Limosilactobacillus reuteri: one gene and its partner. The protein of the gene in region 2 binds, or shares a complex with, the protein of the main gene of each other region. Links are inferred from orthologs where the notes say so. Each region holds a gene or a part of one and is shown on either strand. Other genes may lie near its edges.

The links.
Region 1: the proteins of tsaD (region 2) and tsaE are in contact, whole or in part, in a crystal structure (PDB 6N9A), measured with the Thermotoga maritima proteins. The link is inferred for Limosilactobacillus reuteri from one-to-one orthologs. Residues at the interface, in WP_004082750.1 of Thermotoga maritima: Cys10, Asp11, Arg49, His50, Leu82, Gly84, Gly135, Gly136, Glu154, Thr155, Leu156, Asp157, Asp158, Ser159, Glu162, Asp165, Lys166, Arg169, Leu170, Tyr175, Lys213, Thr214, Leu217, Tyr218, Gln221, Arg222, Asn324; in WP_004082108.1 of Thermotoga maritima: Leu37, Gly38, Lys46, Lys57, Val59, Lys60, Ser61, Thr63, Phe64, Thr65, Leu66, Met67, Val69, Pro71, Tyr82, Arg83, Leu84, Asp86, Asp88, Phe89, Asp93, Ile128, Asp130, Glu131, Arg134.

What each region holds. Positions count from the first base shown.
Region 1 is NZ_CP059275.1:484,321-490,139, forward strand. What follows is about bases 130-3,128. They hold tsaE (tRNA (adenosine(37)-N6)-threonylcarbamoyltransferase complex ATPase subunit type 1 TsaE), read left to right. Parts: upstream 130-1,399; coding sequence 1,400-1,858; downstream 1,859-3,128. Other genes in these bases: HHK02_RS02815 (uracil-DNA glycosylase), read left to right, coding at 130-424; pta (phosphate acetyltransferase), read left to right, coding at 425-1,399; HHK02_RS02830 (GNAT family N-acetyltransferase), read left to right, coding at 1,859-2,368; HHK02_RS02835 (PAS domain-containing protein), read left to right, coding at 2,369-2,791; HHK02_RS02840 (3'-5' exonuclease), read left to right, coding at 2,792-3,128. Also shown: more of HHK02_RS02815, read left to right, coding at 1-129; more of HHK02_RS02840, read left to right, coding at 3,129-3,328; murB (UDP-N-acetylmuramate dehydrogenase), read left to right, coding at 3,329-4,225; rbsK (ribokinase), read left to right, coding at 4,226-5,149; rbsD (D-ribose pyranase), read left to right, coding at 5,150-5,545; fucP (L-fucose:H+ symporter permease), read left to right, coding at 5,546-5,819. UniProt on the Escherichia coli protein: Required for the formation of a threonylcarbamoyl group on adenosine at position 37 (t(6)A37) in tRNAs that read codons beginning with adenine.
Region 2 is NZ_CP059275.1:1,053,696-1,061,939, reverse strand. What follows is about bases 3,086-6,085. They hold tsaD (tRNA (adenosine(37)-N6)-threonylcarbamoyltransferase complex transferase subunit TsaD), read right to left. Parts: upstream 5,102-6,085; coding sequence 4,070-5,101; downstream 3,086-4,069. Other genes in these bases: HHK02_RS06175 (glutamate-5-semialdehyde dehydrogenase), read right to left, coding at 5,876-6,085; proC (pyrroline-5-carboxylate reductase), read right to left, coding at 5,102-5,875; rimI (ribosomal protein S18-alanine N-acetyltransferase), read right to left, coding at 3,515-4,069; tsaB (tRNA (adenosine(37)-N6)-threonylcarbamoyltransferase complex dimerization subunit type 1 TsaB), read right to left, coding at 3,086-3,514. Outside these bases: HHK02_RS06210 (RNA degradosome polyphosphate kinase), read right to left, coding at 1-820; HHK02_RS06205 (Ppx/GppA family phosphatase), read right to left, coding at 821-1,792; UDP-glucose 4-epimerase GalE, read right to left, coding at 1,793-2,788; more of tsaB, read right to left, coding at 2,789-3,085; more of HHK02_RS06175, read right to left, coding at 6,086-7,120; proB (glutamate 5-kinase), read right to left, coding at 7,121-7,909; HHK02_RS06165 (carbon-nitrogen family hydrolase), read right to left, coding at 7,910-8,244.

The sequences.
Region 1 (5,819 bases), 570 kb from region 2 along the record:
ATTACAGAATATTTACAAAGAATTGCAAAGTGATTTAGGTTGTACACCGGTAAATCACGGCTATTTGAAGAAATGGGCTGATCAAGGTGTCCTGTTGTTAAATTCGGTTTTGACAGTACGAGCAGGGCAAGCATATTCTCACCGTGGACATGGCTGGGAGCAATTAACAGATGCGGCGATTCATGCTTTATCTGAACGTCCTAAACCAGTGGTGTTCATCTTGTGGGGACGAGCTGCTCGAAATAAGAAACAGTTAATTAATACGAAGACAAATATCGTTCTCGAATCAGCTCACCCGAGTCCATTATCTGCTAACCGTGGATTCTTTGGGTCTCGACCATTTTCTAAAACAAACGAAGCACTTCAGGCAATGGGAGAACAGCCAATTGATTGGCAACTGCCTGCCGAACCAAATTATCGTTAAATGGAATTATTTGATGAGATTGCTGCAAAGATTAAGGGACAAAACAAGACCATTGTTTTCCCTGAAGGTGAAGATAAGCGGATTTTAGGAGCTGCTGTCCGTTTAAAGAAAGATAATTTAGTAGAGCCAATTTTACTTGGTGATGAAGAAGCGATTAAAGAAGTTGCAAGTAAAAATGGTTTTGATCTTGCTGGCCTTCAAATTATCGATCCAGCAACTTATCCAGAAGACGATAAGCAAGCAATGTTTGACTCATTAATGGAACGGCGCAAAGGGAAGAATACTCCTGAAGAAATTCAAAAGATGCTTGAAGATGTGAGCTACTTTGGAACGATGCTTGTTTACATGGGAAAGGCTGATGGAATGGTTTCTGGTGCTGTTCATTCAACTGGGGCAACTGTTCGGCCTGCATTACAAATCATTAAGACTAAGCCTGGTGCCCATCGAATTAGTGGGGCTTTCCTCATGATTAAAGGCGATCAACGTTATATCTTTGCTGATTGTGCAATTAATATTGAATTGGATGCGCCAACAATGGCTGAAGTGGCAATTCAAAGTGCAGAAACAGCTCGCTTATTTGAAATTGATCCTAAGGTTGCGCTTCTTAGTTTTTCAACTAAGGGTTCTGCTAAGGGCGAAATGGTTACCAAGGTTGCGGATGCTGCTAAGCTAGTTCATGAATTGGATCCCGACTTACCAGCTGATGGTGAACTACAATTTGATGCTGCTGTTGTCCCATCAGTAGGTGAACTTAAAGCCCCTGATTCAAAAGTTGCTGGTCATGCCAATGTCTTTATTTTCCCAAGTCTGGAAGCAGGGAATATTGGTTACAAGATTGCGCAACGATTTGGCGGGTTTACAGCAGTTGGTCCTATTCTTCAAGGACTTAACGCACCGATTGCAGACCTTTCACGGGGATGTAGTGAAGATGATGCTTATAAGGTTGCAATGATTACCGCAGCACAAGCATTGTAAATGGAGAGCTTAACGTTAACGAATCGTGACGCAACAATTGCCCTTGGAAAGAAAATTGGTCAGCAATTAGTTGCCGGGGATGTGCTAGTCTTAGACGGTGATTTAGGAGCAGGCAAGACTACTTTTACCAAGGGATTGGCTGCAGGGTTAGAAATTCCTGATATCATTAAAAGTCCTACTTTTACAATTATTCATGAATATCAAGATGGACGTCTCCCCTTATACCATATGGATGCATATCGCTTAGAAAATGGGGGAGCAGAAGATCTCGGACTTGAAGAATACTTTGATGGTGATGGAGTTTCAGTTGTTGAATGGGCTGAATTTGTTGAAGATGAATTGCCAGCTGACTTTTTAGCTATCCACTTCAAGCGAACAGATGATGATAATACTCGTGTTCTGGAATTTGAACCCCATGGACAGCATTTTGACCAAATTGTAAAAAGCGTGGTGGGATAAATGGCAGATGACATTTCGATAAAGCTAGCAACGAGTGAGGATGCCGGGGCTGTTTTGCAATTTTTACGGGTAACTGCAACTGAAAGTGACGCGGTATTAGTTCCGCATTTAAATGAGATTAGTGAAAAGACAGAAGCAAAAAATATCGATTTAATAAATCAATTTGATGATTGTGTTATTTTACTTGCGATGCTCAGCGAAGAGATTGTGGGGATGGTTACTGTAATGGTATTAGATCATCAACCGACAACCGGTGAATTAGGAGTCGTGGTACGGAAAAAGTATTGGCGAAACGGAATCGGTCGCTTATTAGTCGATGAAGCAGAATATTGGTTTAATACTTATAGTAGTTTAGAAAATTTGGTCCTGACAGTTTTTGAGGATAATATTCCGGCAATTAATCTTTATCAGCAATTACACTTTGTTACAATAGGAAAAACAGTTGAGCAGGGTCGTAATGTCCTGCAAATGCAATACGATAATAAAAAAGAGGAAACAATGGAAAAGTAAATGACAGATATTAATCTTAAAGGTGGAAAACTAAGTATTGAACAACTTAATACTATTTTTGAAACCATCCCCGTAGAATTCGATTTCATTGATGAAAATGATATCATTCGCTGGTCATCAGCTAATCGGCATCGTTTATTCAAGCGAACGGATGCAGACTTAGATAAACATGTGCTTGAGGTTCATCCCGGGCATAGTCAAGGCCATGTTAAGCAAGTACTTCATGATATGCATAGCGGAGACCGTGATTCAATTAGCATTATGATCAAGCATCATGGTCAACCTGTAAATATTGCTTTTTATGCCTTACGTGATGATCAAAATAAATACCTTGGATGTGTAGAGGTAACGCAAGATGTTAGTAAACAGCAAACAAAGGGATCCTTCTGGCGAAACATTATGCAAGTCCTACATAAAAAATAAATGAATTTTATAGCAATGGACTTTGAAACTGCTAATGGTAAGCGTTACAGTGCATGTTCGCTCGCACTCACAATCGTTCGGAATGGACAAATTGCCGACGAATTTTACACCCTAATTAATCCTCATACTAAATTCTTTTGGCGTAATACACAGATCCACGGTATTCATGAACGTGACGTCCAAAATGCGCCTGATTTTCCAGAAGTATGGGAACATATCAACCAATTCTACACTCCTGATAAATTAGTTATTGCCCATAATAATCGATTTGATAATAGCGTTTTAAGGAATACGTTAGAACATTACAATATCGAAGTCCCCGCCTACCAGACGCTCGATACCGTTGCTTCAAGCCGCCAGTTGATTCCAGGATTAACAAATTATAAACTTAATACTGTTTGTGACGCGTTAAATATTGACCTTCATCACCACCATAATGCTCTTGATGATGCCCAGGCTTGCGCTAACATTCTGCTTTATCAAAGCAAGCATTTTACCCCACAACAGATTCAGCCCTTTATTAATTTAATCGGCTAAATGGCTAATTTGATGAACGAATTTCCTGATATTGAAATTAAACAAGATGAACCATTAATGAATTACACCTATACTAAAACAGGAGGTCCAGCTGACTGGTTGGCTTTTCCCGAAACGATTGACCAGGTAAAAGAATTGGTTGATTATGTTCGTGAGCATAAAATGGGCTTAACGGTTTTAGGAAACGCCAGTAATTTGATTGTTGGCGATGGCGGTATAGATGATTTAACAATTATTCTTACGCGGCTTAATAAAATTGAAGTTCATGATAATAAGGTAACGGCACAGGCAGGAGCATCTTATATTGCAACAACCGAGGCAGCCCGTGATAGTGAACTTACTGGATTAGAATTTGCTGCTGGTATTCCGGGCAGTATTGGTGGGGCTGTCTTCATGAATGCCGGTGCATATGGTGGTGAAACTAAAAATGTTGTTTCTGAGGCTACCGTAATGCTTCCCGATGGAACGATCAAACATCTTACGAATGAAGAATTAGACTTTGGCTATCGGCATAGCAGTATTCAAGATAATAATGGTGTCGTGTTGGATGCTACGTTTGCTTTGGAACCGGGTAAGTATGATGATATCAAAGCAAGGATGGACGACCTAAATGAACGGCGAGAGGCTAAGCAGCCATTAGATCTCCCATCTTGTGGAAGTGTCTTTAAACGGCCAGAAGGATATTATGCCGGAAAGTTGATTCATGATGCTGGATTGCAAGGATATACTTCAGGTGGAGCGCAGGTTTCGACTAAGCATGCCGGCTTTATCGTTAATATTGACCATGGAACCGCAGCAGACTACGTAAATGTTATCCATCATGTCCAAAAGACAGTTAAAGAAAAATTTGGTGTTGATCTTGAAACCGAAGTAAGGATTATCGGCCGGCAAGATTAAATGAGCAATAATGTAGTTGTTTTAGGAAGTATTAACGTTGATACTACTTATCACGTTGATCGCTTCCCTCAACCTGGTGAAACCATTTCAGCAGTAAGTAAGAGTTCTGCTCCTGGTGGTAAGGGTGCCAATCAAGCAGTTGCAGCAGCCCGCTCTGGTGCCAAGACGGCTTTTATTGGGGCAGTTGGTTCTGATAAAGAAGGAGCTTACATGCTTGAATCATTGGCTGATGATCATATTGATACACGCCATATCATGACTGATAAGTTACATGGCACTGGTAGTGCTGCGATTACTTTAGATGCTAATGGTCAAAATGACATTATGGTATATGGCGGTGCTAATCAAGCAATGACCACTGATGTTCTTGCAGGTATTGATGATGTTTTAGAAGATGCTGACTTTTTAATTAGTCAATTTGAAACACCACAAGAAGTGGCTTTAGATGCATTTAAGCAAGCTAAAAAATACGGTGTTACTACTCTTTTAAATCCAGCACCAGCTCATGAGATTTTACCAGAGTTATTAAAATATACAGATGTTATTACGCCTAATGAAAGTGAATGCGCCTTATTAACAGGTATTGAAATTACTGATGAAGAATCAATGTTAAAGAGTGCTGATTACTTCCGTGAACGGGGAGTTAAGCACCTTTTGATTACTTTAGGCTCAAAAGGAGTATTTTACTCTACACCTACAGCTCATGGATTAGTTCCAGCATTTAAGGTTAAGGCAGTTGATACTACAGCAGCTGGTGATACATTCCTTGGGGCATTAAGTTCACAATTAGAAAAGGACTTATCAAATGTTGACAAGGCACTTGTCTACGCACAACGAGCATCTAGTTTGACTGTCCAACAAATGGGAGCAATGCCTTCTATTCCAAACCATGATGCGGTTATAAAAGCATTAGCAGAAAATTAAATGAAGAAAACAGGGATTATTAATTCAGAAGTTTCAGCTGTCGTGGCTAATATGGGACATATGGATTGGTTATCAATTGGTGATGCCGGAATGCCCGTTCCATTTGGTACTAAGAAGATTGATTTGGCTGTTGATAAGGAATTGCCAAGCTTTATGGACGTATTGAATAATGTTCTTAAGGAAATGAAGGTTCAAAAGATTTACTTAGCTGAAGAAATCAAGGATCAAAATCCAGAACAACTTGAAAATATTAAGAAGGCATTACCAGATGTTGAGATTGCATTTATGCCTCATAGTGAGCTTAAGAAGAGTCTTGCTAAGACGCATGCCTTTATTCGGACAGGGGAAATGACGCCATACTCAAACATTATCCTTGAATCAGGCGTAACATTTTAAATGGAAAATGAAGTAAAAAAAGATAAGGGACAAAGTTGGGTTCAACTGTCAGACGGTTATTTAAGTCGGACACCAATGTTCCAATTTGTTATTTTATGTTTAATCTTCCCATTATGGGGAGCAGCGGCCAGTCTTAATGATATTTTGATTACACAATTTAAGACGGTTTTCACCTTAAATGATACTGCAACGGCCTTTGTTCAAAGTGCCTTTTACGGTGGTTATTTCTTAATGGCAATTCCGGCTTCAATTCTTATTAAGAAGACATCATATA
Region 2 (8,244 bases):
GGAGCAAATCAGACGTATCTTCTTCAGCCACATCTAAGTCCATATCCCGCATAACTCGATATGACGCTGTAGCTAAGATCTCGTATCCTGGAAAAAGCGCGCTCAGAAATTCAGTAATGATTTCATCAATCAAAATGAAGCTATTTTCTTCTGGTAACCGAACTAACCGCTTATAAATTTCTGGAACACGGACTGTTGCAAATTTGATATCTGCTTCTTGACGATCATCATGTGGTTCCATTTGTGGACGATGAACTTCTTGATCTCCCTCTAGAATTTCCTCTGCAACTGGTTCACTTGTTGAACGGATTTGACGCCGTAGCTGAACAGCAATATTTAAAGAATTATTGGAGATAAAAGGAAAAGGACGTGAGGCATCATCTGCCATGGGAGTCAAAACTGGCATCAGCTCATCATTAAAGTACCGACGAATAAATTCATATTGCTTCTCGTCAAGTTTGGGGACATGGAGAATATGAATATTATTTTTAGCAAGGTCCGGGATGATTTGCTGATTATAAACTTCATACCGTTGCTTAACCATCCGGTGTTCTTTTTCATTTACTGCATCCAACTGCTCTTCTGGAGTCAGACCAGACGCATCAGTAGTAGTAACATTGGCAGCAGCAAGCTTATGAAGCGATGCAACCCGCACCATAAAAAATTCATCAACATTGCTTTGAGTAATTCCCAAGAAGTTAGCACGTTCTAACAAAGGATTAGCAGTATCAGTTGCCTCTCCCAGTACTCGGCCATTAAAGTCAATCCAACTCAATTCTCGATTAACATAATTCTGCGGCTTATAAAACTCCTTATACATTTATAGCGAGGATTTTAATTGATCAAAATTAATTTGCTGCTCAAGGTACTTAAATAATAAACCTTCTCTTAATCCACTATTACTAAAGCAAATCTCATTAATTGACAATTGCCGGACAAGAGAGATAAGGGGGAGAAGTCCTCCAACAATTACATCCGCTCGCACTTTCGTAATTCCACGGATTCCTGCCCGCGTCTGGCGATCCGTTTCTAATAGCTGCCGCATAATCAAAAAGGCTTCTTCTGAACGCATTGTTAGCCCATGAACTGGTCTGGCTTCATTAGGATTAAGAGCTTGTTGCCACCGATATACCTTTGCTAATGCACGGTTACATCCCCCGAGTGCCACAATTTTTGTCTCCCGCATCCGATTTAGCCATAATTGTTGAGAAAGAACTTCATCAATTTTAATCATGGCATCAAATAAATCAGCTGGATTAATTTGATCTTCAAGATGGTAGGTTTGCGAAATGCTAACTGAACCGATCGGAATACTAATCGCTTCTTCTGCTTCCCCATTATTCACCGAGATTAATTCCATACTTGCTCCTCCAGTATCAACAATTATTCCCTTATCAATTGGAAGAGTCTGATTAACACCAACATAGTCAAGATATGCTTCTCGTTCTCCACTAATTACATGAATTTCAAAGCCCGTTTCTTGCTTGACCTTTTCAAGAAATTGCAGTTGATTTTGTGCTTGACGAACCGCAGCAGTCGCCACCGCAATAATTGTCAATTTCTTATTACGGTATCGATCACAAATTGTTCGAAATTCTTTTAGGGCATCAATAGTCCGCTTTACAGGAGCTGACTTCAACATTTTTTCTGGCCCCATATTAGAAGCGAGGCGAACATATCTTTTTTCATATTGAACCGTTTCAAAGCTCCCGTTATCTTGAATTTTTGTTATTTTAAGCCGAACTGAATTTGAACCTAAATCAAGAATTGCAAGGTACTGCTCATTGCTCATTTAGTCGCGATCATCATAACCCTTTGGATGAGTTGAATGCCACTTCCAAGCAGTTGCAATAATGTCGTGAACATCATCATACTTAGGACTCCATCCAAGAACATTACGAGCCTTATCACTAGCAGCAACTAATGAATCTGGATCTCCTGGACGGCGTGGTGCCATTTTAGCTGGAATAGGTTTACCAGTAACTTCTCGAGCTGCTTCTAGCATTTGCTTGTTAGAGAAGCCAGTGGATGAACCAAGGTTAAAGGCATTACTCTTGTTACCTTCCTTAAGGTACTTAATAGCAAGAATATGAGCATCTGCTAAATCCATAACATGGACATAGTCACGAACATTGGTACCATCTGGTGTGTTGTAGTCATCCCCAAAGATACTCAATTCATCACGCTTGCCTTGCGCAACTTGAAGAATGATTGGAACTAAGTGCGTTTCTGGACCGTGATCTTCACCGATCGTACCATCAGTGGCAGCCCCGGCAACATTAAAGTAACGAAGGGCAACAAACTTAATACCGTAAGCTTTATCAGCCCAAGCCATCATTTCTTCCATCATTAACTTACTCAAGCCATATGGGTTAATTGGGTTTTGTGGGTCCGTTTCCTTAATTGGCATGTGTTCTGGAACCCCATAAGTAGCAGCGGTTGAACTGAAGACAATATACTTAATATCATGATCATGCATTGCTTCAAGCAAAGTAATCATTCCGCCAGTATTGTTATCAAAGTACTTCAATGGCTTACTCATTGATTCAGGTACAATTGAGAAAGCAGCAAAGTGAACAACTGCAGTAATATCTTCATTGTCAAAAATCTTATCTAAGAATTGACGATCACGAATGTCACCCTCATAAAACTTAGCCTTGGGATTAATCGCATCCCGGTGACCCGTCGATAAGTTATCAGCCACTACTACATCTTCACCATTTTCAATAAGATCTTTTACCATATGGGAACCGATATATCCGGCACCACCAGCAACTAAAATTGACATTTAAACTTCTCGAACATAATTTTTTCTTTTTTCTCCAGGATGAAGTTTTTGCCAATTAGCCTCTGCTTCAGTAATTCGTAAATAATGCGGAACAAAAGGGTCAATCTCTTTAACTGGTTCCTTCATTTTACCTGCAAGAGCTAATTGATAAGTTGACGGAATACTATAAGATCGTGGCAAAAGGGTCACATTAGCTGGTAATTGATCATATTTGGCTTGAATTTTATCAGTCATATGACCTACCAAAACAACTTGTTGATCTAATTTTGCAAGTTGATTAAGCAAAACATCAATCCCTAGATGTTGATCTTCTATTTTATTTACTAACTCGCCATTTTCCCACTGGTAAGCACCAGCAAATACATTTCCTCGTCGTGCATCAAAGAAAGGAACAATAATTGCTGATGATGTTGGAACTACATTACGTGCTAATACTGCTAAACTTGATACGCCAATTAAGTCAATCTTTTCTGTATCAGCCAATACTTTAGCGGTTGTAACTGCAATTCGTACTCCTGTATAAGATCCTGGTCCCTGTGCAACCACTACCCGATCAATATCTGTTGGCTGCCACTGAACTAACTTAAATAACTTACTAATTGCCGGCATTAAATAAATACTATGATTGCGAACCATATTAAGGGTTGTCGTTGCCAACAATTGCTCATCTTCAACCAACGCTACGCTCATTGGGTGGTTGGATGTATCGACGGCTAGAATCTTCATCTACCTAAGTAAGTTTGCTTGCATATCCACGGCATCTTCGTGATTATCTAAGTAATAACGTGGTTTAATATGCTGATTACGAAAGCCTAAACTTTCATATAAGCGACGAGCTGATACGTTATACACTCGTACTTCTAAACTCAGCGAATGTAATTTTAAGTGCCGGGCATAGTTTTTGGCAGTTGAAATAAGATACGTTCCAATTCCTTTATTTTGGTAACTTGGTGTAATGCCAATATTCGTAATATGCAAATCATAATGGTACCAATCAATGGCTGTTCCCATAAAGCCAACAATCTGCTGGTCATCCTCAACAACTAAATATAGTCGATCACACGGCCGTTGGAGTTCAATGCGGAAAGCAGCATAACTCCATGGTGCTTTTCCATAGATTCTTTCTTCAATTTCTACCAAGGTTTGAATATCTTGTTCCTTTGCCATCCGGACCATGTATTGATGACCAGATATCATTACTATTCGTCGTGTAAATTCAAGGATCGGTCGTTTAGTAGGATTGGTCGTATTGATAAACCATTCTTTAAACTTCTCGAACATTTATTTATTCTGAATTCGATCGAACATTAATCCCGGTACTGCATTCAAATCTAATCCTGCACGGTCGCCATGCTTGTAGTTAACATAACCAGCAGCCCCAATCATTGCAGCATTATCACCACATAATTTCAACGGTGCTTGCAGCATCGGTACATCAGGATGAGATTTCTTCATGTCATGATCTAAACGAGCACGGAGACCATGATTTGCAGCGACCCCACCAGCTAAAATCAGTTGCTTTACTGGGTAATCATCTAACGCCCGCATTGTTTTTTCGGCAAGCACGTCAATGACACTTTGTTGGAAACTGGCTGCAAGATCATATTTATCTAATTTTTCTCCACGTTGGTCTGCATTATGAACTGTATTGATGAAGGCGCTCTTCAGCCCACTAAAGCTAAAGTCATAATTATCTTCTTTTTCCATTGCTCGTGGGAAATTAAAAGTGTCCTTACCCTTAGCCGCCCATTCATCAATCGTTTTTCCTGCCGGGTAATTGACTCCCAACACGCGACCAATTTTATCATAAGCTTCACCGGCAGCATCATCACGTGTTTCACCGATAATTTGGTATTCATGTTCAGATGGCATATAAACTAATTCCGTATGTCCACCGGAAACTAACAATGCCATTTGTGGATATTTGAATTCCCCAACATAGCGTGCAGCATAGATATGACCTGCCATGTGGTTAACCGGAATTAACGGAAGGTTATGAGCCCATGCGATGGCCTTTGCTGCTGTCACACCAATTAATAATGACCCGACTAATCCTGGACCGTATGTTACTGCAACAGCATCTAGGTCATCATAGCCTACAGCCGCTTGCTCTAAAGCTTCATTTGTACACTTGGTAATTTGTTCAATATGATGTCGACTAGCTACTTCTGGTACTACTCCACCAAAACGTTGATGGCTATCGATTTGCGTTGCAACAATATTGGAAAGGATTTTAGTTCCATTTTCAATTACGGCAACACTTGTTTCATCACAGCTTGATTCAAACGCTAAGGTTAATGTGCGTTCTGTCATTTATGATTCACCATTTGCTTTGTCAACGGCATCCATCATGGCGTAACGGAAACCATTTTTCTCCAATGCTTCCACGCCTTTGATTGTTGTACCTGCTGGTGATGTTACTTGATCACGTAATAATGCTGGAGCAAGCTTGCTATCATAGGCTAGTGTCCCCGTACCTTTTACCATACTAGCAATAACTTCATATGCAGTTTGACGATCGAGGCCATGCTTGACGGCGGCATCGCTCATTGCGTCCATCATCACATCAACAAATGCAGGGCCACAGCCGCCGATAACACCAATTATATCTAGTTGTCGTTCTGGAACTTTGATGACATCACCAAGACTATCTAAAACAGTCATTACTTTTGAAATTGCTTCAGCAGAAATTCCGGTTGGCAAGGCAAGACCAATTGTGCCGGCATTAACTTCAACTGGTGTGTTGGGAATAATATTAACAATTTCTTTATTCGGAAGCACTTTGGCTAAGTCTTCGTGAGTAATTCCAGCAGCGGCAGAGATAAAAATAGTGTGATCGTTAAGGACGGCTAATTCTTTAGCGACTACGGTTGTAATAGGGGCCGGGGTAGTCAAAATTACGATATCGGGTGTAAGGTTAACTACTTCACTGTTTGTATTAACGAGTTTAAACCCGAGCTTCTTAGCAAGGCTTGTAACACGTGAATTAACAGGGTTCATCGCACTGAGGGTAAAATTTTGCGTACGACTTAATCCCTTCATAATTGCGCTTCCCATATTTCCGACACCAATAATTGTAATTTTCATTTATTTCCGAACTTGCCCATTACCGGTAATTTCATATTTGATTGTTGTTAATTGTTGTAATCCCATTGGTCCCCGGGCGTGGAGTTTTTGGGTACTGATACCAATTTCAGCGCCAAAGCCAAATTCTCCCCCATCAGTAAACCGCGTAGAGGCATTAACATAAACACAGGCAGAATTAATGGCTTGTTGGAAGTAGCGTCCCCGGGTAATGTTGTTTGTAATAATTGATTCTGAATGGTGAGTACTATGGTGATTAATATGGTTAATTGCATCATCAAGGGAATCAACAATTTTTACGGCCATAATTAAATCATTATATTCTGTCTCCCAATCTTCCTCAGTAACGGGACGGATAGTTGATACTAATTGGCACGCCATTTCATCACCGCGTAATTGGACGCCATGTTCCATTAAAGCTTTGGCAATAACAGGAAGAAATTCAGCGGCAATATCGCGGTGGATAAGTAATTTTTCAGCGGCATTGCATACAGAAGGCCGTTGTACTTTTGCATTTACAGTAATATTGGTCGCCATTGTTAGGTCAGCATCCTTATCAATATAAATGTGGCAATTACCCGCACCAGTTTCGATAACTGGAACCGTAGCTGTTGTTACAACCCGCTGAATAAGGGCCTGGCCGCCTCGTGGAATCAAGACATCAATGTAGTCAGTGAGATTCATCATTTCATCAGCAATCGCATGACTAGTGTCGGTAATAAGCTGAACCGCATCGACCGGTAAATGTTGACTTTGTAATGATTCACGAAGAATTTTTACTAAGGCAGTATTAGTCTGGATAGCTTCTTTTCCGCCCCGTAGAATAACTGCATTGCCACTCTTGAATGTGAGGCCGGTCGCGTCTACAGCTACGTTTGGTCGTGCTTCAAAGATAATGCCAATTACCCCTAATGGTACGCGCCGTTGAAGGATTTGCAACCCATCTTTGGTAATCCATCCCTTATCGATTTGGGAAGTGGGATCGTTCAAGTCGGCGATTGTTCGGAGACCATTAGCCATGTCTGCGATACGTTGGGAATTGACCATTAAACGATCTGTAAATTTAGTTGGCATCTGGGTAGCGGCGACCAAGTCTTGTTGGTTGGCAGCGATAATTTGGTTTTTATTTTTGATTAAATCATCTGCCAATTGAAGCAATGCCTTATTTTTGGTGGCAGTGTTCATTAAAGCTAGTTTGTTTGCAGCGATTTGGGCTCTTTTTCCAATTGTAATTAAATCTTGGTTCATCTATTTTCCAAAATGAGTACCAATAGTATGACCATCAAAAATATCAAAAAGAATTTTAGGGTCACGACCATTGCATAAAATCATTTGTTTACCTGCTTGCATCATTGTGGCAGCTGCCCGTAATTTAGTTACCATTCCTCCTGTTCCAAACCTAGTGCTGCTACCGCTTGCGACGTTCTCTATTTCCGTCGTTAGGAATGGAACTTCTTTAATGATTTGTGCGTCAGGAAATTTATGCGGATCTTTGTCATAAAGGGCATCGATATCCGAAAGAATGATTAACTCGTCAGCGTCAATGGCAATAGCTACCTGGGAAGAGAGTTCATCATTGTCACTGAAAGTAGTGTAATGATCAAGCTCATCAACTGACACGGGGTCATTTTCGTTAACGATTGGAATCACATTTTGCTGAAGTAAAGCATTAATTGTATTAAGCGTATGCTGGCGACTGACGGGATAAGTGAGCACATCACGGGTAAGGAGAAGTTGGGCGACGTGCGTTTGATAGTCTAAAAATCGTTGCGAATAGATTCGCATTAAAGCAGCCTGACCGATAGATGCTAAGGCTTGCTGTTGTGCTATTTCGGCGGGACGATCTGTTAATCCCAAACTTGCAAGACCAACGCCAATTGCTCCCGAGGAAACAAGAATAAGTTGGTATCCTTGATTGTTTAATGTCGCAAGGACAAATGAAAGTTGGTCGATTGTTCGTAAATTAATTTTTCCATTAGGAAGAACAAGGCTACTCGTACCAATCTTAACAACTACTTTTTGTATTTTATGAGTCATTCAATGATAAAGACTTGGTCGGCGATCCTTAAACACCGGAATCGGCCCCCGAACCTGTGCTAACTGCGCTAAGTCAATTTCTGCATAACTTACTTGTTCAACTTCTCCTGCATCATGGATAATCTGCCCAAGCGGATCTATTACTAACGAATGACCATTAAAGCTATTCTCTAAATCCGTCCCAACACGATTGACCGCGACTACAAAGGCTTGATTTTCAATTGCCCGTGACTGAAGCATTATTTTCCATTGTTTAATCCGTTTGCTTGGCCATTCTGCCGAAAAATATAAGATATCAGTTCCATAACGAGCGACTGTTCTAATCCATTCGGGGA